2 regions of the Streptomyces sp. NPDC048353 genome follow, and region 2 is predicted to be linked to the other one. Evidence: predicted binding sites of a transcription regulator. Region 2 holds the regulator's gene; the other holds the start of a gene.
The links. Region 2 encodes HrcA, which represses chaperone genes, less so after heat shock. Its sites were predicted from a motif close to TTNGCACTCNGNNNNNCNGAGTGCNAA; they were not measured.

Region 1 (14,548 bases), on a different contig from region 2:
TGTGTTCTCGCACTGCCTGACCATCCCGGCGGACGCCCACGCCGCCGCCGAGCTGTTCCGGTTCCGGTACGCCTTCCCGGACGACCGGGACCTCTTCCCGGACTACGCGATGCGGCTGATCGACACCGACGGCAACGGCGCGGAGTGCTACACACACCCGACGCCGGGCCAGCAGCTCCGCACCGATGTCCTCAGCAGCTGCTCGCTCGACCCGGGCAAGGTGTACACCCTGCTGCTGGAAGGCCAGGACGCGCCCGCCACACACACCGTCGTCCACCGCGACGTGAGCGCCACGGCGGAGGGCTGCGCCGGCTCCTCAGCGACCGCCATCGGGGCCCCGGCCGTCCAGGCCGCCTCGGGGGAGAACGGCACGCTGCGCTGCCACCGCGTCACGACGAACGCCGCGACGGACCGTCTCTCCATCGACGTGCGCGACGAGGAGAACAGCACCCACACCCTTGTCATGAACGCCGAGGGCCGCGTCACGTGCTGGTTCGAGACCCAGGCGTGTGTGGCCACCGGCTCCACCGGCTACCAGGTCGTCACCCAGGCACCGGAGGGCTGGTCCCTTCCCGAGTCGTACCGCCTCGACGCCTGGCGGACCTTCTCGTCCGCGGGTCTGGCTCCCGAGTGCCCCCGGGCCGGGGCCTTCGCCGCCGGCTGGGGGCCGGTGACCGGCGCCCTGTCGGAGGAGCGCACCGCGGCGTGCGTCGTGGTGCCCACCGTGGCCGGAGACCGCTTCACGGCCCGCGTCACGGCCACCGACGGCGGGACGTCTCCCGCGCGGCACACGCTGTACGGCAGTCAGGGCCAGCAGCGCAACCACGTGTCGGAGTACACGGCCGACGGCCAGACCCTCTTCGTCCTCTCCCTGCCGGACGGCACCGACCGGACCGCCTACCGCGCCGCCCTCACCTGCGTCGACGCACCCTGCGGCACAGAGAACCCGACCGTCGGCACGGTCACCCCCGGCACCGTCCCGAGCGGTACGGTCGCGACCCTCACCGTGCAGGGAACCGCGCTCAGCATGGGCAACACGGTCAAGCTGACCGGCGGCCCGGCACCGCTGACGGCCACCACCGTCTCGGTCTCCGATGACGCGCGGACCCTGAAGGCGACGGTCGACCTGCGCACGGCACCGGCCGGGACCTGGTCCCTCGGCGTCCTGGCGTACGGCAAGGAGTACGCGCGCGGCTCGCTGACGGTGACACCGGCCGCCACCGGGCACGGCACCTACAAGCCGGTCACCCCGACCCGGCTGATGGACACCCGCAGCGGCCTCGGCGTCCCCCAGGGCAAGGTCGGCCCGGGTGCCACCGTCACCCTCCAGGTGACGGGCAAGGCCGGCATCCCGGCCGCCGGCGTCACCGCCGTCGTCCTCAACGTCACGGCCACCGGCCCCACCTCCGCCGGCTTCGTCTCCGTCCACCCCGACGGCACCACCCGCACCAGCGCATCGAACCTCAACTTCACGGCCGGCCAGACCATCCCCAACCTGGTCGTCGTACCGGTGGTGAACGGCAGGGTCAGCTTCTACAACCGCGCCGGGTCGGTCGACCTCCTCGCGGACGTGGCGGGCTACTACACCACCGACGGGACCGGCTCCACGTACCGGCCGGTCACGCCCACCCGGCTGATGGACACCCGCGCCGGCCTCGGCGTCCCCAAGGCCAGGATCGGCCCGGCCGGTACGGTGACGCTCCAGGTGGCGGGGGTCTCCGGCATCCCGGCGGCCGGGGTCACCGCCGTCGTCCTCAACGTCACGGCCACCGGCCCTACGGCGACGAGCTTCGTCTCCGTGTACCCGAACGGCACCGCCCGCACGAGCGCGTCCAACCTCAACTTCACGGCCGGGAAGACGATCCCCAACCTGGTGGTCGTCCCCGTCGTGAACGGCAAGGTGAGCTTCTACAACCACTCCGGCTCCGTGGACCTGCTGGCCGACGTCGCCGGTTACTACACCACCGACGGCACCGGATCCACGTACAAGGCGGTCACGCCCACCCGGCTGATGGACACCCGCGCCGGCCTCGGCGTCCCCGCGGCCAAGGTCGGGCCCGGCGGCACGGTGAGCCTCCAGGTCGCGGGGAAGCCCGGCATCCCGGCCGCGGGGGTCACCGCCGTCGTCCTCAACGTCACGGCCACCGGCCCGACCTCGGCGAGCTTCGTGTCGGTGTACCCGGACGGGACGACCCGTACCAGCGCGTCGAACCTCAACTTCACCGCGGGCCAGACGATCCCCAACCTGGTGGTCGTGCCCGTCGTCAACGGAAAGGTCGCCTTCTACAACCGGGCGGGGTCGGTCGACCTCCTCGCCGACGTGGCCGGTTACTACACGTCGTAACGCGGGAGGTCCTCCCCCGGCGCCGGCCGGCCCTTCGGCCGGCGCAGGCCCGCCTCCGTGATCCGGCGGACGAGTTCCTTGGAACCGACCTCGATGGCGCCCGCCGCCACCGCATCGGCGTACCGGTCCGACGGGATGTCGTAGTGGTCGCGCTCGAAGGCGCGGGGCGGGGCGCCGATCGAGGCGGCGAAGGCGTGCAGCTCGTCATGCGAGACGTCGCTGACGAGGTGCGACCACATACGGCCGTGGCCAGGCCAGGTCGGCGGGTCGATGTAGAGGGCCACCTCAGCCACCCGCCGCCGGAGCCGGCACGCCGAGGGCCCCGACCCCCGCCGCACGGGCGCGGACGCGGACGCGGGTGCTCGTGGCCGCCGTCGTGCCGCCGGGGCCGCCGCATACGTCAGCCCGCCGACCCGGGCCACGCCCGCCTTGCCGCAGACCCAGTGCGGAGCCGCCGCTCACGTCAGCCCGCCGACCGGGGCCACGACCACGCCCGCCTTGCCGCAGACCCAGTGCGGGTCCGGCCCCAGCTCCGGCTCCACGTCCAGGGCGTGCGGGTCGCCCGAGGAGCAGACCGGGCAGATCGGCCAGCGGCCGTGCCGCTCCAGGATCGCGTCCTGCACGTCCTGGGCGACGAGCCCGGCGACGTACGTGATGCCCTCGGGCCACTGCTCCACCCACCACCGCCGGTGGGTCACCGCGTCCTCGACCATCGAGACCACCTCCGCCGCGGCGACCTCACGTGCCGCCAGATCGGCGAGAATCAGGGCGCGGGCCGTGTGCAGCGCCTGCTCCAGGCGGTCGATGTCGTCCATGGACTCATTGTCACCCCACACGCCCCGACGGCGAAGGTCCCTCCGCATCCGGACCGAGCAGGGTCTTGACGCTCCCCCGGACCGAAAATATCTTTCAGAGGTGACCAATGACGTGAAGGAAATTTTCAGCGGCGGCTCCGGGACAGCGCCCGCGCCCGGCAACGCCCCGCCCGCGCCCGCCGCTCTCGCGGCCAAGGTGCGGACCCTCGCGCCGTCCATGACCCGCTCCATGCAGCGGGTCGCCGAGGCCGTCGCCGGCGACCCGGCCGGCTGCGCCGCCCTCACGGTCACCGGCCTCGCCGAGCTCACCGGCACCAGCGAGGCCACCGTCGTGCGCACCGCCCGGCTCCTCGGCTACCCCGGCTACCGCGACCTGCGGCTCGCCCTCGCCGGCCTCGCCGCCCAGCAGCAGTCCGGACGCGCGCCCTCCGTCACCGCCGACATCACCGTCGACGATCCGGTGGCGGACGTCGTCGCCAAGCTCGCCTACGACGAGCAGCAGACGCTCGCGGACACCGCGGCCGGACTCGACACCGTCCAGCTCGGCGCGGCCGTCGCCGCCCTCGCCACCGCCCGCCGCATCGACATCTACGGCGTCGGCGCCTCCGGCCTCGTCGCCCAGGACCTCGGCCAGAAGCTCCTCCGGATCGGCCTGCTCGCCCACGCGCACAGCGACCCGCACCTCGCCGTCACCAACGCCGTGCAGCTGCGCTCGGGCGACGTCGCCCTCGCGATCACCCACTCCGGTTCCACTGGCGACGTCATCGAACCCCTCCGCGTCGCCTTCGACCACGGCGCCACCACCGTCGCGATCACCGGCCGCCCGGACGGGCCCGTCACGCAGTACGCCGACCACATACTCACGACCTCCACCGCCCGCGAGAGCGAACTGCGCCCCGCCGCCATGTCCTCGCGTACGAGCCAGCTCCTCGTCGTGGACTGCCTGTTCACCTGCGTCACCCAGCGGACCTACGAGACGGCGGCACCGGCGCTCGCGGCCTCGTACGAAGCCCTCGCCCACCGCCACTCCCCCCGCACCCGCTGACCCACCCCGGCCCCGCACCCCGCACCCCGCTGAACCATCCGCACCCCGCACCCCGCACCCGCTGATCGTCAACGACGACGACGCACCGAAAGAGCCCGCACGTGTCCTCTACGTACTCCGAACTGCGCGCCCAACTCGCCACCCTCGCCACCGAGGCGTTCCGCCCCGAGCTGTCGGAGATCGACCGGCTCCCCACCGCCGAGATCGCCGCGCTGATGAACCAGGAGGACCAGACCGTCCCCCTCGCGGTCGCCGCGCAGCTGCCGCGGATCGCCGACGCCATCGACGCCACCGCCGCCCGCATGGCCGACGGCGGCCGGCTGATCTACGCCGGAGCGGGGACCGCGGGCCGGCTGGGCGTCCTCGACGCCAGCGAGTGCCCGCCGACCTTCAACACCGACCCCGCCGAGGTCGTCGGACTGATCGCGGGCGGCCCCTCGGCGATGGTGAAGGCCGTGGAGGGCGCGGAGGACTCCCGCGAGCTGGCCGCCGAGGACCTGAACGCCCTCGGCCTCACCGCCCGCGACACCGTGGTCGGCGTCTCCGCCTCCGGCCGCACCCCCTACGCCATCGGCGCGGTCGCCCACGCCCGCGCGGCCGGCGCGCTGACCATCGGGCTGTCCTGCAACGCCGACAGCGAGCTGGCGGCCGCCGCCGAACACGGCATCGAGGTCGTCACCGGACCCGAACTCCTCACCGGCTCGACACGGTTGAAGGCCGGCACCGCCCAGAAGCTGGTCCTCAACATGATCTCGACGATCACGATGATCCGGCTCGGCAAGACGTACGGAAACCTCATGGTCGACGTCCGCGCGTCCAACGAGAAGCTGCGGGCCAGGTCGCGGCGGATCGTCGCCCTCGCCACCGGCGCGCCCGACGAGCAGATCGAGACCGCGCTCACCGCCGCGGACGGCGAGGTGAAGACGGCGATCCTGATGATCCTCGCCGACATCGACGCCCCCTCCGCCGCCCGCCGCCTCACGGCCTCCGCCGGCCATCTGCGCGCGGCCCTCTCCGCCCGCTGACGCACCGCCCCCACTCCCTCCCCGCGACGCACGGCCCCTCTCCGCACCGCCCTCCCCTCCCCCTCCCCACTCCCCCCACAGCAAGGCACGGCCCATGAGCACTGACGACAAGAACCGCGCCATCGCCGCCGCGATCCTCCCCCTCGTCGGCGGCGCACGGAACATCGACTCCGTGGCCCACTGCATGACCCGGCTGCGGCTCGGTCTGCGGGACCGCTCCCTCGTCCAGGACCAGGCCCTGCGGGCGCTGCCGTCCGTCCTGGGCGTGGTGGAGGACGACACGTACCAGATCGTCCTCGGGCCCGGCACGGTGGCGCGGGTGACACCCGTGTTCGAGGCGCTGGTCGCCGAGGCGGGCCCGGTCTCCGACGCGCCCGCCCCCGTCACCGCGGAGGGCGGAGGCACCGCCCCGGCCGGCACGGCGGACGGCCTCGCGGCGCAGGGCGCGGCGATCAAGGCGGCGCAGAAGGAGCGCAACGCCACCCCCTTCAAGCTCTTCCTCCGCCGGATCGCGAACATCTTCGTCCCGCTGATCCCCGCCCTCATCGGCTGCGGCATCATCGCCGGCCTCAACGGCCTGCTGGTGAACCTCGGCCTGCTCCCCGCCGTCACCCCCGCGCTCGCGGCGATGGCGAGCGGTTTCATGGCGCTGATCGCAGTCTTCGTCGGCTTCAACACGGCGAAGGAGTTCGGCGGTACGCCGATCCTCGGCGGCGCTGTCGCGGCCATCATCGTCTTCCCCGGCGTCGCGAAGATCGACGCGTTCGGCCAGACGCTGTCGCCGGGACAGGGCGGCGTCCTGGGCGCGCTGGGTGCGGCGGTGCTCGCCGTGTACGTCGAGAAATGGTGCCGCCGCTGGGTGCCGGAGGCGCTGGACGTGCTGGTCACGCCCACCCTCACGGTCCTCGTCTCCGGCCTCGCCACCCTCTACGGCCTGATGTTCGTGGCCGGGGAGATCTCGACCGCGATCGGCGACTTCGCCGACTGGCTCCTCGCCCACGCGGGCGCCGGGGCCGGGTTCGTCCTCGGCGGTCTCTTCCTCCCGCTGGTGATGCTGGGCCTGCACCAGGCGCTGATCCCGATCCACACCACGCTGATCGAGCAGCAGGGTTACACGGTCCTCCTCCCGATCCTCGCGATGGCGGGCGCGGGCCAGGCGGGCGCGGCGATGGCCGTGTACGTCAAGCTCCCCCGCAACGGCTCCCTGCGCCGCACGATCAAGTCGGCGCTCCCGGCGGGCTTCCTCGGCGTGGGCGAGCCGCTCATCTACGGCGTCTCCCTGCCGCTGGGCCGCCCGTTCGTCACGGCCTGCGTCGGCGGCGCGTTCGGCGGCGGCTTCGTCGGGCTCTTCAACATGCTGGGCGCCGAGGTCGGCTCCACGGCCATCGGCCCCTCCGGCTGGGCCCTCTTCCCGCTCCTCGACGGGGACAAGGGCCTGGGCGAGACGATCGCGATCTACGCGGGCGGGTTGCTGGTCGGTTATGTGGTGGGCTTCGTGGCGACGTACTTCTGGGGCTTCAGCCAGGCGCTTCTGGAGGAGTTCGACGTGGACACGGACGCTGCCGGAGTGGTCGCCTCCGGCAGCCCGAGGCCGTCGGCCGCTCCCGCACCGTCGGGACCGTCAGGCCCGTCCGAGCCCTCCGAACCCTCGGAACCGGCGAAGGTCTGACCCGTACGGCTGCGGCGCCCGCCGGCCCGTACGGCGAAGGTCTGACCCGTACGGCTGCGGCGCCCGTCAGCCCGGACGGTTCGCGCAGTACGTGTCCCGCGCGGGCCGTTCGCCCGACCTGAGGAACTCCGTCACCGCCCGGTCCCCGCACGCGTTGCCGTTCCCCAGGTACATCCCGTGCCCGCCCTGGTCCACGGTGACCAGCCTGGCCCGTTCGCCGAGGGCCGCCCGCATCCGCAGGCCGGCGGCGTACGGGGTCGACGGGTCGCGCAGGCTCTGGATCATCAGGATGTTCGACGGGCCCCGGTCGGTGATCCGGACCGGCTTCTCGGCCGGGGTTTTCCAGAAGGAGCAGGGCGTGATGTTCACGGGGAAGCCCGCCGTGAGCGGGTGGCGGGCGCGGTCGGCCGCGACGGCGCGCCGGTGGGCGGGGATCGAGCGCGGCCACGCGACGTCGTTGCACACGACGCCGATCATGATCGCCGCGTCCTCCTGGGACAGCGCCTCGGTGAGGTCGGGCGTCGGCGCCGGGGTACGGCCCGGGTCCCGGGCGTCCCGCACCAGCCGGGCGAACCCGGGGAAGGCGGCGTCGGCGTAGAGCGCGGACTGCAGGGCCTGCCGCAGCATGGTGCCGGTCAGCGGTACGCCGGGCTTCGTCGACTCCTTGGGCTCCCGGTCGAGCCGGTCCGCGAGCGCCAGGACCATCGGCCGCACGTCCTCGGCCCGTTCCGCGAGCCGGAGGCCCTGGGCCGCCCGGTCCGGGTGCGACGCCCAGGCGGCGAAGTCGGGGAACCGGTCGTCGGCACCCTGCGACATGAACGCGAGCCAGCCCCGGGCCACCCGCCGGGGGTCGGGGTCGCTGCTGCTGTCCAGGACCCAGCGGTCGGTGCGCCCCGGGAACCTCTGCGCGTACACCGCGCCCACGTACGTCCCGTAGGAGACTCCCCAGGCGGAGAGCTTCTCCTCCCCGAGCGCCTGGCGGAACCGGTCCAGGTCCCTCGCCTGGTTCGCCGTCGTCATGTTCGCGAGGACCTCGCCGCCGTTGCGTGTGCAGGCCTCCGCGGTTCGCCGGGAACGCGCGACGTTCGCGGCGATCCCCCCGTCGGCGGCCGGCCACGGCCGCAGGTTCACCAGTCGGCGGTCGTCCTCGTCGAGGCCGCAGCTCGCCCTCTCACTGCCGCCCACCCCGCGCGGGTCCATCGCCACCAGGTCGTACGTCCCGCCCAACTCCCCCCGCAGGGCCGCACCCTTCGCCGTCAGCCTGCCCACTCCGGAGCTGCCGGGGCCGCCGGGGATCACGACGAGCGTCCCGCGCCGCTCGTCCGGCCGGTCGCTCAGGATCCGGGACACGGCGATCGAGGTCCGGCGCCCACCGGGATCGGCGTAGTCCAGCGGCACGGAGAGGGTGGCGCACTCCTGCCCGAGCCCGTCGGGCCCACAGGGCGTCCAGTCGAGCCCACCACCGGGCTGCGCGGCCCGCGCCCCGGTGAGGGAGGCGGCCACGGCGGCGGCGGAGAGGGCGAGCACGAGGGTGTTGCGCGTCCAAGTCGTCATGCGTAGAGCCTGGTTGACGGCGGCTCACCGTCCCATCCGGCAGCCGGGAGGGTGGAGGGTGGGGTTTGCCCCCGTCGGAAGCCGCCGCCGCAGCCGACTGAATTTCCGCCCGCCGAGGCAACGCGCGGCCGCCCGCTCACGTCCCTGAAGGCGTGAACGCCTTCCTCGATCCGGACGAACCCGACACCGAAGAGCATGTGGCCGAGGGCCCGTTGTGGCGCCACGCCTGCTGGGCGGCGGGCGTCGCCGCCCTGGGGGTGGGCCTGGGGTGGTCGGGCTCCCTGTTCCGGCTCGGTCCGGAGGAGTACGGGCTGCCGCCCGCCGCCCCGGGGCCGGTCTGGGCGTACCTGGGCGTGTGGTTCCTGACGGCGGTGGCCTCGGCGGCCGTGCTGCGCGCCGCGGCCGCTCGGGTCCCCGTCTACGCCACCGGGCGGATCGTCGTCGGACTGGCCTTCCTGGGTACCCGCGTCTCCCTCGGCTGGCGTCCGGAGGCGGGCGCCCTGACGGCGATGGCCGTAGCGGCCCTGGCGGTCGCGGTCCTGTGGTCGGCGTTCGCGTTCCGGGGCCGGCGGGGCGCCGCGTCGGCATGATCCGGGAGCCGGGAGCGGAGGCAGGGGCCAAGGAACCCGGAGCCACCCGCCGCGAACCGCCGGCGGTCACCGGTCAGCCGGAAGCCGTCGCCGGCCCCAGCCGGTCAGCCGTCAACCGGAAGCCATCGCCGGTCCCAGCCGGTCAGCCGTCAACCGTCAGCCGGAAGCCGTCGCCGGTCCCAACCGGTCAGCCGTCAACCGGAAGCCGTCAGCCGTCGCCCGTCAGTCGTCAGCCGGGAGCCGTCGCCGTGCGGCGTCACATCGTGCCGAGGTACTCCGCCAGCCGGTCGTACTCCTCCTTGACCCCCGCCTCCATCCCCGTCGCGAGGGCCTGGTCCCGGACCTCCTTCGACGGCCAGACCGACGTGCTCGTCAGGGCGGTGCCCCCGGTCGGCGTCGCGTCGAAGGCCAGGGTGACGTGCACCGGCGGGCCCGGCATCAGCTCGAAGGTCTCGGTGTAGACGAGCCGCTCGTTCGGGACGATCTCTTCGTACTCCCCCGAGAAGACGATCTCCTGCCCGTCGGGGGACTCCTGTCCCCAGCGCCACGCCCCGCCGACCCGGAGGTCGATGTCGCAGACGGTCGTGGTGAGCGCCGCCACGCCGTACCACCGGCGCACGTGCTCCGGCCGCGTCCAGGCCTCCCAGACCCGTTCGGGCGGGGCCTCGAAGGTCCCGGTGATGACCAGCTCGCGGTCCGTCGGGGTCGTCAACAACGTGATCATGGTCCGCTCCCGCCGTGAGGGGTCCTCTCCCCAGCATCACCCCGAACGCCCGGCCGCGGCACCCCAGGCCGGGCGGCCGCCTCCGGCCCGAACCGCCCCCGCCCCCGTACCCCCGCCGTACCGCCGCCGTCGTACGGCCGGAGGGCCGCCGCGGCCCGGGAACGCCCGAGGGCGGCACCCCTGCTGGGGTACCGCCCTCGGTGAACAGCCGATCCGGGAGGATCAGAAGTCCATGTCACCGCCCGGCATGCCGCCCGGAGCGGCCGCGGAGGCCTTCTCCGGCTTGTCGGCGATGACGGCCTCGGTGGTCAGGAACAGCGCGGCGATGGAGGCCGCGTTCTGCAGCGCGGAGCGCGTGACCTTCGCCGGGTCGATGATGCCCTCGGCGATGAGGTCGACGTACTCGTTGGTCGCGGCGTTGAGGCCGTGGCCGACGGGCAGGTTGCGGACCTTCTCCGCCACGACGCCACCCTCGAGGCCGGCGTTGATGGCGATCTGCTTCAGCGGGGCCTCGAGGGCCAGCTTCACGATCGCGGCGCCCGTGGCCTCGTCGCCCGTGAGGTCGCCCTCGAGCTTCTCGAAGACCGAGGAGGCCTGGAGCAGGGCCACGCCACCACCGGCGACGATGCCCTCCTCGACGGCCGCCTTCGCGTTGCGAACGGCGTCCTCGATGCGGTGCTTGCGCTCCTTGAGCTCGACCTCGGTCGCGGCACCGGCCTTGATGACGGCCACGCCGCCGGCCAGCTTCGCGAGGCGCTCCTGGAGCTTCTCACGGTCGTAGTCCGAGTCGGAGTTCTCGATCTCGGCGCGGATCTGGTTCACGCGACCGGCGACCTGGTCGCTCTCGCCCGAACCGTCGACGATCGTGGTCTCGTCCTTGGTGATGACGACCTTGCGGGCGCGGCCGAGCAGGTCAAGGCCGGCGTTCTCCAGCTTGAGACCGACCTCCTCGGAGACGACGGTGCCGCCCGTGAGGATGGCGATGTCGTTCAGCATGGCCTTGCGGCGGTCGCCGAAGCCCGGGGCCTTGACGGCGACGGACTTGAAGGTGCCGCGGATCTTGTTGACGACCAGCGTGGACAGGGCCTCGCCCTCGACGTCCTCGGCGATGATCAGCAGCGGCTTGCCCGACTGCATGACCTTCTCCAGGAGCGGGAGCAGGTCCTTCACGGAGGAGATCTTGGAGTTGACGATCAGGATGTACGGGTCGTCCAGGGACGCCTCCATACGCTCCATGTCGGTGGCGAAGTACGCCGAGATGTAGCCCTTGTCGAAGCGCATACCCTCGGTGAGCTCCAGCTCCAGACCGAAGGTCTGGGACTCCTCGACGGTGATGACGCCTTCCTTGCCGACCTTGTCCATCGCCTCGGCGATGAGCTCGCCGATCTGGGTGTCGGCGGCGGAGATGGAGGCCGTGGAAGCGATCTGCTCCTTGGTCTCGACATCCTTCGCCTGCTCGAGCAGGGCGCCGGAGACGGCCTCGACGGCCTTCTCGATGCCGCGCTTGAGGGCCATCGGGTTGGCGCCGGCCGCGACGTTGCGCAGGCCCTCGCGGACGAGCGCCTGGGCGAGGACGGTCGCGGTGGTCGTACCGTCACCGGCGACGTCGTCCGTCTTCTTGGCGACTTCCTTGACCAGCTCGGCGCCGATCTTCTCGTACGGGTCCTCGAGCTCGATCTCCTTGGCGATGGACACACCATCGTTGGTGATCGTGGGGGCGCCCCACTTCTTCTCGAGGACGACGTTCCGGCCCTTGGGGCCAAGGGTGACCTTGACGGCGTCGGCGAGCTGGTTCATCCCGCGCTCGAGACCGCGCCGTGCCTCCTCGTCGAACGCGATGATCTTGGCCATGTGAAGTGGTCCTCCCGGACATGGGGTGGATAACGCTCCAGGACCGCGCCGACGCCCGCGACGGACGGCCTGCGGCTTCGGCGGTTCCTTGCCCCACCTGGCCACGGACCTCGTCTGCCCGATCCTCGTAAGCACTCTCACCTTCAGAGTGCTAACGCCAATGATTAGCACTCGACCCATGCGAGTGCAAGCGCCTCTCGGTGATCGGAACCCGACGGGCGAACGTGTCGGCACACGCACGAGGGGTCCGCATCCCGGTCAGGATGCGGACCCCTCGGCGCGAGAACGCGATGAGTGCGTGCGTGGTGGCCGATTCGCGCCGTGCTCAGACGGCGAGCTTGACCATGTCCGCCTGCGGACCCTTCTGGCCCTGCGAGATCTCGAACTCGACTCGCTGACCTTCTTCAAGGGTGCGGTAACCGTCCATCTGGATCGCGCTGTAGTGGACGAAAACATCCGCACCACCGTCGACCGCGATGAAGCCGTAGCCCTTCTCCGCGTTGAACCACTTGACGGTGCCCTGAGCCATGCCTAACTCCCCTATTACTGGCCCTTGCGCGGGACCGCACTTCGCGGCCCCGGGTCAGACCCTGCGCCGGAACGCGTCGACCGCGGCTGAATGTATCTGCCCAACTGCCCTCTGCAACAGGTCAATCGGACGAGAATTCTGGGCACGCCGGAAAGGAGAATTCAGGAGCATTCGCTGATTTACGGGGCAAGTCGGGCCCGTCAAAGTGCGCAGAAGGTACACAACACTCGAACACATTGGCTGCATCTTGTCGGGTGCGGGCGCATTCTCATATGCGTCCGGCACAGGCAGCGGAGGGGGCTTCCCCAACTCTACCCCGCTCAACCATGCAGAATTGCCCCCTCCGCTTCTGGAGCGGAGAGGGCAATTCGGTTACGCGGGGTAATGCGGAGCCTCAGCAGCCGCCGGCGACGGCCGGGATGATGGAGACGCCGGCGCCGTCGGGCGTCGCCGTCTCGAGACCCTGCTCGAAGCGGACGTCGTCGTCGTTGACGTAGACGTTGACGAAGCGGCGCAGCTTGCCCTGGTCGTCCAGGACGCGGGCGGCGATGCCGGTGTGGTTCTTCTCCAGGTCGGCGATGACCTCGGAGAGGGTCGTGCCCTCCGCCGGGACCTCGGCCTGACCGCCCGTGTAGGTACGGAGGATGGTGGGGATGCGGACCTTGACGCTCATGGAGTTGCTGCCTTCCGTGACGGGGGTGGTCAGTGGGCCAGGCCGGCGTCGCGGAACGCGTCCAGGCTGGGGCGGATGGTGGCGGTCGCCTGCGAGGTCTCGGCCACCGCGTCCAGGGTCTTCAGGCCGTCGCCGGTGTTCAGGACGACGGTCGTCAGGCTCGGGTCCAGCAGGCCGGCCTCGACGAGCTTCTTCGTCACGCCGACGGTGACGCCGCCCGCGGTCTCGGCGAAGATGCCCTCGGTCCGGGCGAGGAGCTTGATGGCCTCGACGACCTGCTCGTCGTCGACGTCCTCCACCGCGCCGCCGGTGCGCCGGGCGATGTCCAGGACGTAGGGGCCGTCGGCCGGGTTGCCGATCGCCAGGGACTTGGCGATGGTGTTCGGCTTCTGGGGCCGTACGACGTCGTGGCCGGCCTTGAAGGCCGTCGAGACCGGGGAGCAGCCCTCGGCCTGGGCGCCGAAGATCTTGTACGGCTTGTCCTCGACGAGACCGAGCTTGATCAGCTCCTGCAGACCCTTGTCGATCTTGGTGAGCTGGGAGCCGGAGGCGATCGGGATCACCAGCTGGTCGGGCAGGACCCAGCCGAGCTGCTCGCAGATCTCGTACGCCAGCGTCTTCGAGCCCTCGCCGTAGTACGGGCGCAGGTTGACGTTGACGAAGCCCCAGCCCTCGCCGAGCGGGTCGCCGATGAGCTCGGAGCAGAAGCGGTTGACGTCGTCGTAGTTGCCCTCGATGCCGACGAGCTCGCCGCCGTAGACGGCGGCCATGACGACCTTGCCCTGCTCCAGGTCGTGCGGGATGAACACGCAGGAGCGGAAGCCGGCGCGGGCGGCGGCGGCGCCCACGGCGCCGGCGAGGTTGCCGGTGGAGGAGCAGGAGAGGGTGGTGAAGCCGAAGGCGCGGGCGGCTTCGAGGGCCTGGGCGACGACGCGGTCCTTGAAGGAGTGCGTCGGGTTGCCGGAGTCGTCCTTGACGAAGAGCCTGCCCGGCTCGACGCCCAGCTCGCGGGCGAGGTTGTCGGCCTGGACGAGCTTGGTCCAGCCCGGGTTCAGGTTCGGCTTGTCGGCGACGTCGGCGGGGACCGGCAGCAGCGGGGCGTAGCGCCAGATGTTGGCGGGGCCGGCCTCGATCCGCTTGCGGAGCGCCTCGGGGTCGCCGGTGGGGAGGTCGTACGCGACCTCGAGCGGGCCGAAACAGAGCTCGCAGGCGAAGATCGGACCGAGGGCGAAGACTTCGCCGCATTCGCGACAGGAAAGCCCGGAAGCGGGACCGAGGTCGACCGAGTTCTGGGTGTTCGCGACAGTCTGTACAGCCATGGAGGGAGGCCCTTTCTCCTCATCTTTCCCATGGCGAATTTCGCCATGAGACGGATTTGGCACCTTCCCTAGCCGGGGACCTCGCGCTGGCGAGCGTACTGACCGACTGGAGGGTTGCCGGGGCTTCAACGGGCCGTTTCCCTCTGCCCCTCTGGATGAGCGGTATTCGGTTGTAGAACGCGGGTGGCACCCCGACATGCGTCGGGGATCCGCGTTGTTCAAGACTGTAACCGAAGGCATGGACGCTTGAGATGGTCGTCCGACCCGCGAGATGGAGATCACGTTGCTGGATGAAGTGGAGCGCTGGCTGGCCCGGCGGTCCTGGTCCGTCGCCGAGCGGCCGCTCGACCGGATCCTCGCGGCCAAGCGGGGGACCACCGTCAGCGTCGTGCTGCCCGCGCTCGACGAGG
Region 2 (14,548 bases):
CTGGACGGCTTGATCTGCTTGGCCGCGCCGAGGAGGTCCTTCATCCCGATCATGCGGACGGTGCCGGTACGGGCGGAGTCGAGGAGCGCGGACTCGGCGGCGGTCTCGCAGAGATGGGCGAGGTCGGCGCCGGAGAAGTCCTCGGTGACCTTGGCCAGTTTGCCGAGGTCGACGGCTTCGATGGGGCGTTCGCGCAGGTGGTAGCGGAGGATCGCCTCGCGGGCCGGGGCGTCGGGCGGCAGCACGAGCAGGGTGCGGTCGAGCCGGCCGGGGCGGCGCAGCGCGAGGTCGACGTCCCAGGGGACGTTGGTGGCGGCGAGCACGAAGACGCCGTCGTTGCCCGGGCCGCTGTCGACGCCGTCGAGTTCGGTGAGGAGCTGGTTGACGACGTTGCGCAGGCCGCTGTGGTGGGTGCGGGAACGCTTGGCGCCCAGGGCGTCCAGCTCGTCGAGGAAGACGACGCAGGGCGCCTGGCGGCGGGCGGTCTCGAAGATGTCGTGGACGTTCTTCTCGGACGTGCCGATGTACATGTCCAGGATGTCGGAGAGCGAGACGGACAGGAAGCTCGCGCCGAGTTCGCCGGCGACGGCGCGGGCGATGAAGGTCTTGCCGCAGCCGGGAGGGCCGTAGAGGAGCAGTCCGCCGCGCAGCGACTTGCCGTAGAGCCTGCGCAGTTCGGGGTTGCGCATGGGGGCGAGGAAGGCGGCCTCCAGGCGGTCCTTGACCTGCTGCATGCCGCCGACGTCGGCGAGGCGTACGGATCCGGGGGCGTCGACGTCCCAGGCGGACGCGTCGCCGGGGTCGCCGCTCCCGTCGGCGGTCAACGGCCGCTCCAGACCGCCGCCGCCGTCCCCGTCGGGGCCGCTCTCCACGAACCGCGGGCCGACGACGTCCCCGACCTCGCGCTCGGCCGCGTCCCAGTCGAAGGGGGCGGGTGCGGCGGGTGGGGCGGTGGGGGCGGGTGGGACCTCCGGGGCGTCCGGGGCCTCAGGGGCCGCTGGGGTCTCAGAAGCCGCCGGGGCTGCCGGGGCGTTGTCCGGGAGCTCGGGAGCCGCCGAAACCTCCGGGGTCGCCGGGCCGGTCGCGGGCAGGCCCATCGCGCGGGCCATCACGGCGCGGGCGGCCGCGTCCCCCGGGGCGTGCTGGAGCGCGACGGCCGCCTCCGCCACGGCCTCGTCGTTCCGCCCCTCGGCGAGGAGGAGTTCGGCGACGTGCAGCCGCAGGGGTACGTCTCCGGGGGCGGCGGCGACCGCGGCGCGCAGACTACGGATCAGAGGGGATTCGTCGGCCATGCCAGCAGCCTAAGGAGCCCGCCCCCGCCCCTGTCCACCGGGCCGGGCCACGACGGAGGCCGGACCGGCCGCCGCGGCGGGTGCCCGCTCAGGACCAGCGGCCGGTGCGGCCCAGCAGCAGGGCCGTGGCCGCCGTGCCGGCGGTGGAGGTGCGCAGGACGCTGTGGCCCAGACGGTACGGCTTCGCGCCCGCCTCCTCGAAGAGGGCCAACTCCTCCGGGGAGACGCCCCCTTCGGGCCCGACGACCAGCACGATCTCGCCGTCGGCCGGAAGCGGGGCGTCGGCGAGGGCCCCGCTCGGGTGGGCGCGGTCCTCGTGCAGGACGGCCGCGAAGTCCGCGCGCGCGAGCAGCGCCGCCACCTGCTTGCCGGTCATCGCGTCGGCGACCTCGGGAAAGCGGGTACGGCGGGACTGCTTGCCGGCCTCGCGGGCGGTGGCCCGCCACTTGGCGAGGGCCTTGAGCCCGCGGTCGCCCTTCCACTGCGTGATGCAGCGGGAGGCGGCCCACGGGACGATCGCGTCGACGCCGGTCTCCGTCATGATCTCGACGGCGAGTTCGCCCCGGTCGCCCTTGGGCAGGGCCTGGACGACGGTGATCCGCGGCGCCGGCTCCGGGTCCTGGTGGACGGCCTCGACCTCGACGGTCAGCCGGTCCTTGCCCTCGGCGGCGGTCACCGCGCACGCTGCCCAGGCGCCGCGCCCGTCGGTGAGGACGAGCTCCTCGCCCGCCCGCAGGCGCTTCACGGAGACGGCGTGCCGGCCCTCGGGGCCGTCGAGCACGAAGGCGCCGGGGCCGGGTACGGCGTCGACGACGAAGACGGGGGCGGTCATGTCACATTCCTCTGGGCGGGCGCGGAGAGCGCGCGGAGCGCGGTGTCGAGTTCGGCGGCCAGCACCTCCACGAGCTGGCCGGCCGGGAGTTCCCGGGCGAGGCGGTGGCCCTGGCCGGCCCACAGGGCCATGCCCTGCGCGTCTCCGGCGGTGGCGGCGGCCTTGCGCAGGGGGGCGGTGAGGTGGTGGACCTCGGGATAGCCGACGGGGGCGTACGGCCCGTGCTCGCGCACGAAGCGGTTGACGAGCCCGCGCGCCGGACGGCCGGAGAAGGCGCGCGTCAGCTCGGTCCTGGCGAACAGCGGATGGGTCATGGCCTGCTTGTGCAGCGGGTGCGCGCCCGATTCCGGGCAGACGAGGAAGGCGGTGCCGAGCTGGGCGGCGCCGGCTCCGGCGGCGAGCACGGCCGCGATCTGCGCCCCGCGCATCAGTCCGCCGGCCGCGACGATCGGCAGCTGGACGGCCTCCTTGACCTGGGTGACCAGGCTGAGGAGTCCGGTCCCGGCGTCGGCCTCCGGATCGTCGCGGTGGGTCCCCTGGTGCCCGCCGGCCTCGACGCCCTGGACGCACACCGCGTCGGCGCCCGCCCGCTGGGCGGCCTGGGCCTCCTCGGCGGAGGTGACGGTGACGATCGTGAACGTACCGGCGCGGGCGAAGGCTTCGAGGGTGTCGCCGCCGGGGCAGCCGAAGGTGAAGGAGACGACGGGGACCGGGTCCTCCAGGAGGATGGCCAGCTTCGCGTCGTACGCGTCGTCGCGGCCGCTGTCCGTGTCGCCGAGGGCCGTCTCGTACCAGGTCGCCTCGCCGGCGAGCTGATGGCGGTACACCTCGACGGCGGCGGGGTCGGCGGGCTGCCCGCTCTGCGGCATGAAGAGGTTGACGCCGAAGGGCTGCCCGGTCAGCCCGCGCACCTGTTTGATCTCCTGGTACAGGCCGCCCGCCGTCTTGTAGCCGGCGGCCAGGAAGCCGAGCCCGCCGGCCTCGCAGACCGCTCCGACCAGCTGCGGACAGGAGGCGCCACCCGCCATGGGGGCCTGCACGATCGGGTATCGGGACAGATCGCTCAGTGCGGTGGTGGACATGCAGGCATCGTGTCATGAGCGGGCCGGGTGACCGAAACGCCGCGGGGCGCCGCCCGCGGTGTGCGGACGGCGCCCTGCGTACGTACGGCTCCGGCGGTGTGCCGGCCGGGTCCGGCGGTGGTGCCGGCCGGGGCTACCGGCCGTTGAAGGCGTCCTTCAGGCGCGAGAAGAGGCCCTGCTGGCCGGGCTGGAACTGGCCCGTCGGGCGCTCCTCGCCGCGCAGCTTGGCCAGTTCGCGCAGCAGGCGCTCCTGCTCCGGGTCCAGCTTGGACGGCGTCGTGACCTCGACGTGCACGATCAGGTCGCCGCGTCCGCCGCCGCGCAGGTGCGTGATGCCGCGCCCGTGCAGCGGGATCGACTGGCCGGACTGGGTGCCCGGCCGGATGTCGATCTCCTCCACGCCGTCGAGCGTCTGCAGCGGCACCTTCGTGCCGAGCGCGCCGGCCGTCATCGGGATGGTGACCGTGCAGTGCAGGTCGTCGCCGCGCCGCTGGAAGGTCTCGTGCGGGACCTCGTGGATCTCGACGTAGAGGTCGCCGGCGGGGCCGCCGCCGGGGCCGACCTCGCCCTCGCCCGCGAGCTGGATCCGCGTGCCGTTGTCGACACCGGCCGGGATCTTGACCGTGAGCGTACGGCGCGAGCGGACCCGTCCGTCGCCCGCGCACTCCGGGCAGGGGGTCGGGACGACCGTGCCGAAGCCCTGGCACTGCGGGCAGGGGCGGGAGGTCATGACCTGGCCCAGGAAGGACCGCGTGACCTGCGAGACCTCACCGCGGCCGCGGCACATGTCACAGGTCTGGGCGGAGGTGCCGGGCGCGGCGCCCTCGCCCGAACACGTCGTACAGACGACGGCCGTGTCGACCTGGATGTCCTTGGTGGTGCCGAAGGCGGCCTCGTTGAGGTCGATCTCCAGCCGGATCATGGCGTCCTGGCCGCGGCGGGTGCGCGAGCGCGGCCCGCGCTGCGACGCCGTGCCGAAGAACGCGTCCATGATGTCGGAGAAGTTTCCGAAGCCGCCCTGGCCGAAGCCGCCGGCCCCGCCCGCGCCGCCCGAGGCGGACAGCGGATCGCCGCCGAGGTCGTAGACCTGCTTCTTCTGCGGGTCCGACAGCACCTCGTAGGCGGCGTTGATCTCCTTGAAGCGCTCCTGCGTCTTCGGATCGGGATTGACATCCGGGTGCAGCTCGCGGGCGAGCCGCCGGAATGCCTTCTTGATCTCGTCCTGGGAAGCGTCGCGGCGCACGCCGAGTACGGCGTAGTAGTCCGTGGCCACTTACGACTCCGCCAGGATCTGTCCGACGTAACGTGCCACTGCGCGTACCGCTCCCATCGTTCCGGGGTAGTCCATGCGGGTCGGTCCGACCACGCCGAGTTTGGCGACTGCCTCGTCGCCCGAACCGTAGCCGACCGCGACGACGGACGTGGAGGTGAGGCCCTCGTGGGCGTTCTCGTGCCCGATCCGTACGGTCATGCCCGAGTCCTTGGCCTCGCCGAGCAGCTTGAGGAGCACGACCTGCTCCTCCAGCGCTTCGAGCACCGGCCTGATCGTGAGGGGGAAGTCGTGCCCGAAGCGGGTGAGATTGGCGGTGCCGCCGATCATCAGCCGTTCCTCGTGCTCTTCCACCAGGGTTTCCAGCAGGGTCGCGAGCACCGTCGACACGGTGCCCCGGTCCTCCGTCTCCTCGAAGGACTCCGGAAGATCCTGCACCAGTTGCGGCACGTCCGCGAAACGGCGGCCGACGACCCGGCTGTTGAGCCGGGCCCGCAGGTCCGCCAGCGAGGCCTCGCCGAACGGCGCCGGGCAGTCGATCACCCGCTGTTCGACCCGGCCGGTGTCCGTGATCAGTACGAGCATCAGCCGGGCGGGGGCCAGCGCGAGCAGTTCCACGTGCCGGACCGTCGAACGGGTCAGCGAGGGGTACTGCACGACCGCGACCTGGCGGGTCAGCTGCGCGAGCAGCCGGACCGTGCGGCCCACGACGTCGTCGAGGTCGACGGCGCCGTCGAGGAAGTTGTGGATCGCGCGCCGCTCGGGCGTCGACAGCGGCTTGACGCCGGCCAGCCGGTCGACGAAGAGGCGGTAGCCCTTGTCGGTCGGGATGCGTCCGGCGCTGGTGTGGGGCTGGGCGATGTAGCCCTCGTCCTCCAGGACGGCCATGTCGTTGCGCACGGTGGCGGGCGACACGCCGAGCTTGTGGCGCTCCGTGAGCGCCTTGGAGCCGACCGGCTCCTCCGTCCCGACATAGTCCTGGACGATGGCGCGCAGCACCTCGAGTCTGCGTTCGCTGAGCATGGCGCACACCTCCAGCTGTCGATCGGTCGTTCGTTCCGGTTGCTCCGTGTTTGGCACTCGCCCTGTCCGAGTGCCAGGAAACCCCCGGCAAGTGTACGGCGGCGGGCGTCGATCCTGGCAAGGAGGCCGCGTCCGAGCCGCCGTGTGGCCACCCCGTGGCCGCGCTGTGGTCTCGCTGTGGTCTCGCCGTGTCCGGGTCGTGTCCGCGCCGTGTCCGCGCCGCTGCGGGGCCGTCGTCGGGCTTCGCCGGTCGTCGCCGCGCTCGGCGGCCGGGGGCCCGCACGGGCTCTCGCCGTAGCGGATAGCGTCGCCGTATGGACGTCGATTGGGAAGAGTTCGGCTGGGAGCGGCTCGCGGACGGGGTCGCGCGGCGGCGGCTGCCCGGATGGGACGCGACGGTGGGTCTGGTGCTCGGCGAGAGGTCGGTCCTCTTGTACGACACGGGTTCCACGCTCCGGGAGGGCGGGGAGCTGCGGGGCCAGGTCGAGGCCATGACCGGGCGCAAGGTGACGCACATCGCACTGAGCCACCCCCACTTCGATCATGTCTTCGGCACGGCGGCGTTCTCCGGGGCGGCGGTCTTCGGCGCGGTGGGCGTCGACGACACGATGCGGCGGGACCGGCACGGCCTGCGGCTGGACGCGGTACGCCAGGGGGTCGACGAGGACGCGGCGACGGAGGCCGCCGACACCCTGGTCCTGCCCCGCCACACCGTGTCCGGCGAGTGGACGCTGGACCTCGGCGGCCGTCAGGTGCTGCTGGCCAACGTGGGCCCCGGCCACTCGGGGCACGATCTGGTGCTCCTGGTCCCCGGCGACCCTGACCCGGAGATCGTCTTCTGCGGCGACCTGGTGGAGGAGTCGGGCGAGCCGCAGGCCGGGCCCGACGCGGTCGGCTCGCAGTGGCCGGCGGCGCTCGACCGGCTGCTGCGCCTGGGCGGCGAGGACGCGGTGTACGTGCCGGGGCACGGGGCGGTGGTGGACGCGGCGTTCGTACGGACGCAGCGCGATGAGCTGGCACGGCGCTTCGGAGTGTCATAACGTCGCGCGAATGCGGAGCTACAACCCGGATCTGACGCCCCCTTGGAAGAAGTCGGCCCCCGTACCGGAGGTGCCGGCGGACGTCGACCTCGTCGTGGAGGAGGTGGCGACGGGCTTCTGCGGGGCGGTGATCCGCTGTGAGGCGGGCACGGTGACCCTGGAGGACCGCTTCGGCAAGCACCGGGTCTTCCCGCTGGAGCCGCGCGGCTTCCTCCTGGAGGGGCGCGTGGTCACTCTGGTGCGCCCGTCCGCCGGGGGGCCGGCGCGGCCCACCCGTACGGCCTCGGGGTCGATCGCGGTCCCGGGCGCCCGGGCTCGGGTGGCGCGCGCGGGCCGGATCTACGTGGAGGGCCGCCACGACGCCGAGCTGGTGGAACGGGTCTGGGGCGACGACCTGCGCATCGAGGGCGTGGTCGTGGAGTACCTGGAGGGCGTCGACGACCTCCCCGCCATCGTCGCCGAGTTCGCCCCGGCCCCGGACGCGCGCCTCGGCGTCCTGGTGGACCACCTGGTGGAGGGCTCGAAGGAGTCCCGCATCGCCTCCCGTGTCTCCTCGCCGGACGTCCTGGTCGTCGGCCATCCGTACATCGACATCTGGGAGGCGGTGAAGCCGTCGTCGGTGGGCATCCCCGCCTGGCCGTCCGTCCCCCGGGGGCAGGACTGGAAGACGGGCGTCTGCCGTGCGCTCGGCTGGCCGGAGAACACCGGCGCGGCCTGGCAGCACATCCTCTCGAAGGTGCACTCCTACAAGGACCTGGAACCGTCCCTGCTGGGCCGGGTCGAGGAACTGATCGACTTCGTGACGGCGCCGTAGCCCCCGCGGGGCCGCCCTCCGGGCGCGATCAGTCCACCAGGTCCCTCACCACCGCGTCCGCGAGGAGGCGGCCCCGCAGGGTGAGGGCCGCGCGGCCGGCGGCGTACGGCTCGGCGGCGAGGAGGCCGTCCGCCAGGGCCTTGCGGGCCGCGGCGAGGCCGGCGGGGCGCAGGAGGGCCAGCTCGACGCCCTCCCGGAGCCGCAGCTCCAGCAGCACCCGCTCCACCCGCCGGTCCTCCGCCGCGAGGACCTCGCGCCCGGCTCCCGGGGAGCGCCCCTCCGCCAGCGCCGCCGCGTACGCGCCCGGGTGCTTCACGTTCCACCACCGCACCCCGCCCACGTGGCTGTGCGCGCCCGGCCCCGCGCCCCACCAGTCGGCGCCGCGCCAGTACAGCTCGTTGTGCAGGCAGCGCCCGGCGTCGGTGGTGGCCCAGTTCGAGACCTCGTACCAGTCGTAGCCGGCCTCGGCGAAGACGGCGTCGGCTATCAGATACCGGTCCGCGTGCACGTCGTCGTCGGTCATCGGCACCTCGCCGCGCCGGATCCGCCGCGCCAGCTGCGTGCCCTCCTCCACGATCAGGGCGTAGGCGCTGACGTGGTCGGGACCGGCGCCGATCGCCGCGTCGAGCGAGGCCCGCCAGTCGTCGTCGGTCTCCCCGGGCGTGCCGTAGATCAGGTCCAGATTGACGTGCTCGAAGCCGGCCGCCCGCGCCTCCGCGACGCACGCCTCGGGGCGCCCGGGCGTGTGCGTGCGGTCCAGCACCTTCAGGACGTGCTGCCGCGCGCTCTGCATCCCGAAGGAGACGCGGTTGAACCCTCCCTCGCGCAGCTCGGCGAGATACGCCGGGTCCACCGACTCCGGGTTCGCCTCGGTCGTCACCTCGGCGTCGTCGGCGAGCCCGAACTCCTCCCGGACCGCCCCCAGCATCCGCACGAGATCGCCGGCGGCGAGCAGGGTCGGCGTCCCGCCGCCGACGAAGACGGTCCGCACCGGCCGGGGGTCGTTGCCGAGGACCTTGCGGGCGAGCCTGATCTCCTCGACGACCTGCTCGGCGTAGTTGTCCCGGGACGCGAGGACGCCTCCGGTGCCGCGCAGCTCGCTCGCGGTGTAGGTGTTGAAGTCGCAGTAGCCGCAGCGCGTCGCGCAGTACGGCACGTGCAGATAGAACCCGAGGGGCCGCTCGGCCGCCCCTTCCAGGGCGTGCGCGGGCAGCGCCCCGGTCTCGGGCATGGGCTCACCATCGGGCAGTACGGAAGGCATGAGCCCATTGTCCCGTACCGCCCGAGGTGAGCCGCCGGCCTGTGGATAACCCCGGCCCGGAGCCCTCAGGCCTCGCGCGACCCCGCGTACATGTCCTCGATCAGGTGCTTGTACGTGCGCTCCACGACGGGCCGCTTCATCTTCAGGCTCGGCGTGAGTTCGCCGTGCTCGACGTCGAGGTCGCGCGGCAGGAGGCGGAACTTCTTGATCGTCTGCCAGCGCTGGAGGCCCTCGTTGAGGCGGTCGATGTACCCCTGGACGAATTTCTCGGTCTCGGGGGCGGCCACGACCTCCGCGTACGTCTTGCCGCCGAGGCCCTGCTCGGCGGCCCAGCCGAGGATGGCGGGCTCGTCGAGGGCGATGAGCGCGCTGCAGTAGTTGCGGTCGGCGCCGAGGACCACGATGTTGGAGACGAAGGGGCAGACGGCCTTGAACTGGCCCTCGACCTCGGTCGGCGCGATGTACTTACCGCCCGACGTCTTGAAGAGGTCCTTCTTGCGGTCGGTGATCCGCAGATAGCCGTCGGCGGACAGCTCGCCGATGTCCCCGGTGTGGAACCAGCCGTCCGCCTCCAGGACCTCGGCCGTCTTCTCCGGCAGCCCGTGGTAGCCCTCCATGATGCCGGGGCCGCGCAGCAGGATCTCGCCGTCGTCGGCGATCCGGACCTCGCAGCCGGGCAGCGGCTTGCCGACGGTGCCGGTGCGGTAGGCCTCGCCGGGGTTGACGAAGCTGGCCGCGCTGGACTCGGTGAGGCCGTACCCCTCCAGGATGTGGATGCCGGCGCCGGAGAAGAAGTAGCCGATCTCGGGCGCCAGCGCGACCGAGCCGGAGACGGCGGCGCGCAGCCGGCCGCCGAACGCCTCGCGCAGCTTCTTGTAGACCAGCGCGTCGGCGATCTTGTGCTGGGCGGTGAGGCCGAAGGGGGCGGAGGCGGTGCCGGTGCGGCGGAAGTTGTCCTGGGTGACCTTGGCGTACTCGCGGGCGACGCCGGCCGCCCACTGGAAGATCTTGTACTTCGCGCCGCCGGCCTCGCGGGCCTTGGCGGCGACGCCGTTGTAGACCTTCTCGAAGATCCGGGGCACGGCGGCCATGTACGTCGGCTGGACGATCGGCAGGTTCACGATGATCTTGTCGATGCGGCCGTCGACGGCGGTGACGTGGCCGACCTCGATCTGGCCGGAGGTCAGCACCTTGCCGAAGACGTGCGCGAGCGGCAGCCAGAGGTACTGCACGTCGTCCTGGGTGACCAGTCCGGTGGAGGCGATCGCCTTGGCCATGTACGACCAGTTGTCGTGCGGGAGGCGGACGCCCTTGGGGCGGCCCGTGGTGCCCGAGGTGTAGATCAGGGTGGCGAGCTGGTCGGCGGTGATCGCCGCGACCCGCTCCTTGACCGCCTCGGCGTGCTTCTCCAGGTACGCCTTGCCGCGCGCCTCCAGGTCGGCGAGGGTCAGGACCCACTCGTCGGTCTCGACGCCCGTGGGGTCGATGACGACGACGTGGTGCAGGCCGGGCAGCTCGGCGCGGCGCTCGCGGGCCTTCGCGACCTGGGCCGCGTCCTCGGCGATGAGGACCTTGGACTCGGAGTCGGAGAGGATGAACGCCGACTCCTCGGCGTTGGTCTGGGGGTAGACCGTGGTGGTCGCGGCGCCCGCGCACATCACGCCGAGGTCGGCGAGGATCCACTCGACCCGGGTGGCGGAGGCCAGGGCGACCCGCTCCTCCGAGCGGACGCCGAGGTCGATGAGGCCCGCGGCGATGGCGTAGACCCGCTCGGCGGCCTGCTCCCAGCTGAGCGACTTCCAGTCGTCGGGGCCCTGCCCGGAGGCGGCCGGGACCGGGTAGCGATAGGCCTCCGCGTCGGGAGTCCGCGCCACGCGCTCAAGGAAGAGGGTCGCCACGGAGGGCGGCCGGTTCTCGATCTGGGTCAGTGTGTCGCTCACGACGTCCTCCGGGCGGCGGCGGTGCCTGCTGGTGGTGCGATCTGGCGGTGCGTAGCTAACTGGCGAGTAACCTTCGAGCCGGGTTCAGACTAGATGGCCGAAGTCCGGTGCGTAAGAGCCTGCGGGCCGCCGCTTCATACCCGGTTGATAACAGAACGAACGCCGTACCGACGCCGAACGGGCCCCCGCACGTACCGTGCGAGGACCCGTTCGATGTATCTGTCAGCTAATCGCCGGTCCGATCATCCGATCGCGGCGCGCGCCGGTCGGGACCGGGCGGGGGCGGCCGGCCGCCCCCGGCGGTCACTTCTTGCTCTTGCCGCCCGCGGAGTCGTCGCTCGACAGCACGGCGATGAAGGCCTCCTGCGGGACCTCCACCGAGCCGACCATCTTCATCCGCTTCTTGCCTTCCTTCTGCTTCTCCAGCAGCTTCCGCTTACGGGAGATGTCACCGCCGTAGCACTTGGCGAGGACGTCCTTGCGGATGGCGCGGATGGTCTCGCGGGCGATGACCCGGGATCCGATGGCCGCCTGGATGGGCACCTCGAACGCCTGGCGCGGGATCAGCTCGCGCAGCTTGGCGACCAGCCGCACGCCGTAGGCGTACGCCGCGTCCTTGTGGGTGACCGCCGAGAAGGCGTCCACCTTGTCGCCGTGCAGCAGGATGTCGACCTTGACCAGGCTGGAGGCCTGCTCGCCGGTGGGCTCGTAGTCGAGGGAGGCGTAACCGCGCGTCTTGGACTTCAGCTGGTCGAAGAAGTCGAAGACGATCTCGGCGAGGGGGAGGGTGTAGCGGATCTCCACCCGGTCCTCGGAGAGGTAGTCCATGCCGAGCAGGGTGCCGCGCCGGGTCTGGCACAGCTCCATGATCGCGCCGATGAACTCGCTGGGGGCGAGGATCGTGGCGCGTACGACGGGCTCGTACACGTCGCTGATCTTGCCTTCGGGGAACTCGCTCGGGTTGGTGACGGTGTGCTCGCTGCCGTCCTCCATGACCACGCGGTAGACCACGTTGGGGGCGGTGGCGATCAGGTCGAGGCCGAACTCGCGCTCCAGGCGCTCGCGGATCACGTCGAGGTGGAGCAGGCCGAGGAAGCCGACGCGGAAGCCGAAGCCGAGCGCGGCGGAGGTCTCCGGTTCGTAGACCAGCGCGGCATCGTTGAGCTGGAGCTTGTCGAGGGCCTCGCGGAGGTCCGGGTACTCCGAGCCGTCCAGCGGGTAGAGGCCCGAGAAGACCATGGGCTTCGGGTCCTTGTAGCCGCCGAGCGCTTCGGTGGCGCCCTTCGACAGGGAGGTGATCGTGTCACCCACCTTGGACTGGCGGACGTCCTTCACACCGGTGATGAGGTAGCCGACCTCGCCGACCCCGAGGCCGTCGGACGGTGTCATCTCCGGCGACGAGACGCCGATCTCCAGCAGCTCGTGGGTGGCGCCGGTCGACATCATCCTGATGCGCTCGCGCTTGTTGAGCTGTCCGTCGACGACACGGACGTACGTGACGACACCGCGGTACGAGTCGTAGACCGAGTCGAAGATCATCGCGCGGGCGGGGGCGTCGGCGACGCCGACCGGGGCCGGGACGTTCTCCACGACCCGGTCCAGGAGCGCCTCGACGCCCAGGCCCGTCTTGGCGGAGACCTTCAGCACGTCCTCGGGCTGGCAGCCGATGAGGTTGGCCAGCTCCTCGGAGAACTTCTCCGGCTGCGCCGCCGGCAGGTCGATCTTGTTCAGTACGGGGACGATGGTGAGGTCGTTCTCCATCGCCAGGTACAGGTTCGCGAGGGTCTGCGCCTCGATGCCCTGGGCCGCGTCCACCAGCAGGACCGTGCCCTCGCAGGCGGCGAGGGAGCGGGAGACCTCGTACGTGAAGTCGACGTGCCCGGGGGTGTCGATCATGTTGAGGATGTGGGTCCTGCCCTGCCCCGCGCCCTCGGTGGGCGCCCAGGGAAGACGGACCGCCTGGGACTTGATCGTGATGCCGCGCTCGCGCTCGATGTCCATCCGGTCGAGGTACTGGGCGCGCATCTGCCGTTGGTCGACGACACCGGTCAGCTGGAGCATCCGGTCGGCGAGGGTCGACTTGCCGTGGTCGATGTGCGCGATGATGCAGAAGTTGCGGATCAGCGCCGGGTCGGTACGGCTCGGCTCGGGCACGTGTGGAGGAGTCGCGGGCACGCAGGGTCTCGTCTCGGGGCGGTGTCGGATCGATACGTAGGCTCCATGGTCCCACGAGTGCGGTGCGGCGCTCGGTTTGGGCGGCGCCGAGGGCGCCTGATACCGTGGACAGCTGTGTCTCGTACGCCCTCTCAGCGACGGGGTCACACACTCAGAAACATCATCGAACCTGAAAAGGCTCTTTTCGTGGCGAACATCAAGTCCCAGATCAAGCGGAACAAGACGAACGAGAAGGCGCGCCTGCGCAACAAGGCCGTCAAGTCCTCGCTCAAGACCGCGATCCGCAAGGCCCGCGAGGCCGTCACCGCGGGTGACGTCGAGAAGGCCGTCGTGGCTTCTCGCGCCGCCGCCCGCGCGCTCGACAAGGCTGTCTCGAAGGGCGTCATCCACAAGAACGCCGCCGCCAACAAGAAGTCGGCGCTGGCCACCAAGGTTGCCGCTCTGCAGGGCTGAGCCCCTCTGATGTAGCGCCGGACGGGACTCAGCGGGCCCTCTCTCCCGCTCCCGACCGGCACCCCGGACTCGTGCGCGATACGCGTTCGCCACGCGTGCACGAGCCCACCCGTCTCACGCCGAAGGCCCCGCACCTCTCCTTCCCCAGGAGAGAGCGGGGCCTTCGCCGTACCGTCGCACGGGGGTGCGGTTTCAGCGTCGGAGGCGGGCGGGACGTGCCGGGGGTGCGGGGCGCCGCACCGGGCGGGACGTGCCGGGGGGGCGCCGCGCCCGGGCGGGACGCGTCGGGGTGCGGGTCCTAGCGTCGGAGGCGGGCCGCGCGGGCCACCGCGACGACCGCCTTCTCCAGGGCGTACTCCGGGTCGTCCCCGCCACCCTTCACTCCCGCGTCCGCCTCCGCCACCGCGCGCAGCGCCAGCGACACCCCGTCCGGCGTCCAGCCCCGCATCTGCTGGCGGACCCGGTCGATCTTCCACGGCGGCATGCCCAGCTCCCTGGCCAGGTCGGCGGGCCGGCCGCCGCGCGCCGAGGACAGCTTGCCGATCGCGCGGACGCCCTGGGCGAGGGCGCTGGTGATGAGGACCGCAGGGACGCCGGTGGAGAGCGACCAGCGCAGCGCTTCGAGCGCTTCCGCGGCCCGGCCCTCCACCGCCCGGTCGGCGACGTTGAACGAGGAGGCCTCCGCCCGGCCGGTGTAGTACCGCCCGACGACCTCCTCGTCGATCGTGCCCTCCACGTCCGCGGTGAGCTGCGAGACGGCCGAGGCCAGCTCCCGCAGGTCGCTGCCGATGGAGTCGACCAGCGCCTGGCACGCCTCGGGCGTGGCCGACCGCCCCAGCGAGCGGAACTCCTGCCGTACGAACGTCAGCCGCTCCGCCGGCTTCGTCGTCTTGGGGCAGGCCACCTCCCGGGCGCCCGCCTTGCGCGCCGCGTCGAGCAGCCCCTTGCCCTTGGCCCCGCCCGCGTGGAGCAGCACGATCGAGATCTCCTCGATCGGGTCGTCGAGGTAGGCCTTGACGTCCTTGATCGAGTCGGCGGAGAGGTCGTGGGCGTTGCGCACGACGAGGACCTTGCGCTCGGCGAAGAGCGAGGGGCTGGTCAGCTCCGCGAGCGTGCCGGGCTGGAGCTGGTCGCTGGTGAGGTCGCGGACGTCCGTGTCGGCGTCGGCGGCCCGGGCGGCCGCCACCACCTCCTGGACGGCGCGGTCGAGGAGCAGGTCCTCCTGACCCACGGCGAGCGTCACGGGGGCGAGGAGGTCGTCGGTCGAATTCTTCCTGGGTGCCATCGCGTCCCAGCATCCCACGGGCCACCGACACCCCCGCCCGGGCGCCGGGCGCCGTACCGGAGAATGGTCCGGTGAGCGAAC

Region 1: the regulator HrcA is predicted to act here: its motif matches at 11,782-11,808, upstream of groL (chaperonin GroEL).

What each region holds. Positions count from the first base shown of each region.
Region 1 is NZ_JBVJGU010000002.1:111,593-126,140, reverse strand. It holds gene ACZ6RC_RS05940 (hypothetical protein) at 1-2,344, shown strand, start outside; gene ACZ6RC_RS05935 (DUF4031 domain-containing protein) at 2,332-2,628, opposite strand; gene ACZ6RC_RS05930 (hypothetical protein) at 2,803-3,159, opposite strand; gene ACZ6RC_RS05925 (MurR/RpiR family transcriptional regulator) at 3,260-4,204, shown strand; gene murQ (N-acetylmuramic acid 6-phosphate etherase) at 4,306-5,229, shown strand; gene ACZ6RC_RS05915 (PTS transporter subunit EIIC) at 5,324-6,898, shown strand; gene ACZ6RC_RS05910 (alpha/beta hydrolase) at 6,965-8,452, opposite strand; gene ACZ6RC_RS05905 (hypothetical protein) at 8,605-9,042, shown strand; gene ACZ6RC_RS05900 (SRPBCC family protein) at 9,299-9,766, opposite strand; gene groL (chaperonin GroEL) at 9,989-11,617, opposite strand; gene ACZ6RC_RS05890 (cold-shock protein) at 11,943-12,146, opposite strand; gene ACZ6RC_RS05885 (MoaD/ThiS family protein) at 12,541-12,819, opposite strand; gene thrC (threonine synthase) at 12,849-14,138, opposite strand; SAM riboswitch class I at 14,155-14,300, opposite strand; gene ACZ6RC_RS05875 (glucosyl-3-phosphoglycerate synthase) at 14,422-14,548, shown strand, end outside.
Region 2 is NZ_JBVJGU010000001.1:467,816-482,363, reverse strand. It holds gene ACZ6RC_RS02045 (tetratricopeptide repeat protein) at 1-1,292, opposite strand, end outside; gene ACZ6RC_RS02040 (16S rRNA (uracil(1498)-N(3))-methyltransferase) at 1,381-2,124, opposite strand; gene ACZ6RC_RS02035 (nitronate monooxygenase) at 2,121-3,206, opposite strand; gene dnaJ (molecular chaperone DnaJ) at 3,340-4,479, opposite strand; gene hrcA (heat-inducible transcriptional repressor HrcA) at 4,480-5,499, opposite strand; gene ACZ6RC_RS02020 (MBL fold metallo-hydrolase) at 5,814-6,539, shown strand; gene ACZ6RC_RS02015 (DUF3097 domain-containing protein) at 6,550-7,353, shown strand; gene hemW (radical SAM family heme chaperone HemW) at 7,382-8,614, opposite strand; gene ACZ6RC_RS02005 (AMP-dependent synthetase/ligase) at 8,680-10,554, opposite strand; gene lepA (translation elongation factor 4) at 10,858-12,729, opposite strand; gene rpsT (30S ribosomal protein S20) at 12,916-13,182, shown strand; gene holA (DNA polymerase III subunit delta) at 13,481-14,467, opposite strand; gene ACZ6RC_RS01985 (hypothetical protein) at 14,539-14,548, shown strand, end outside.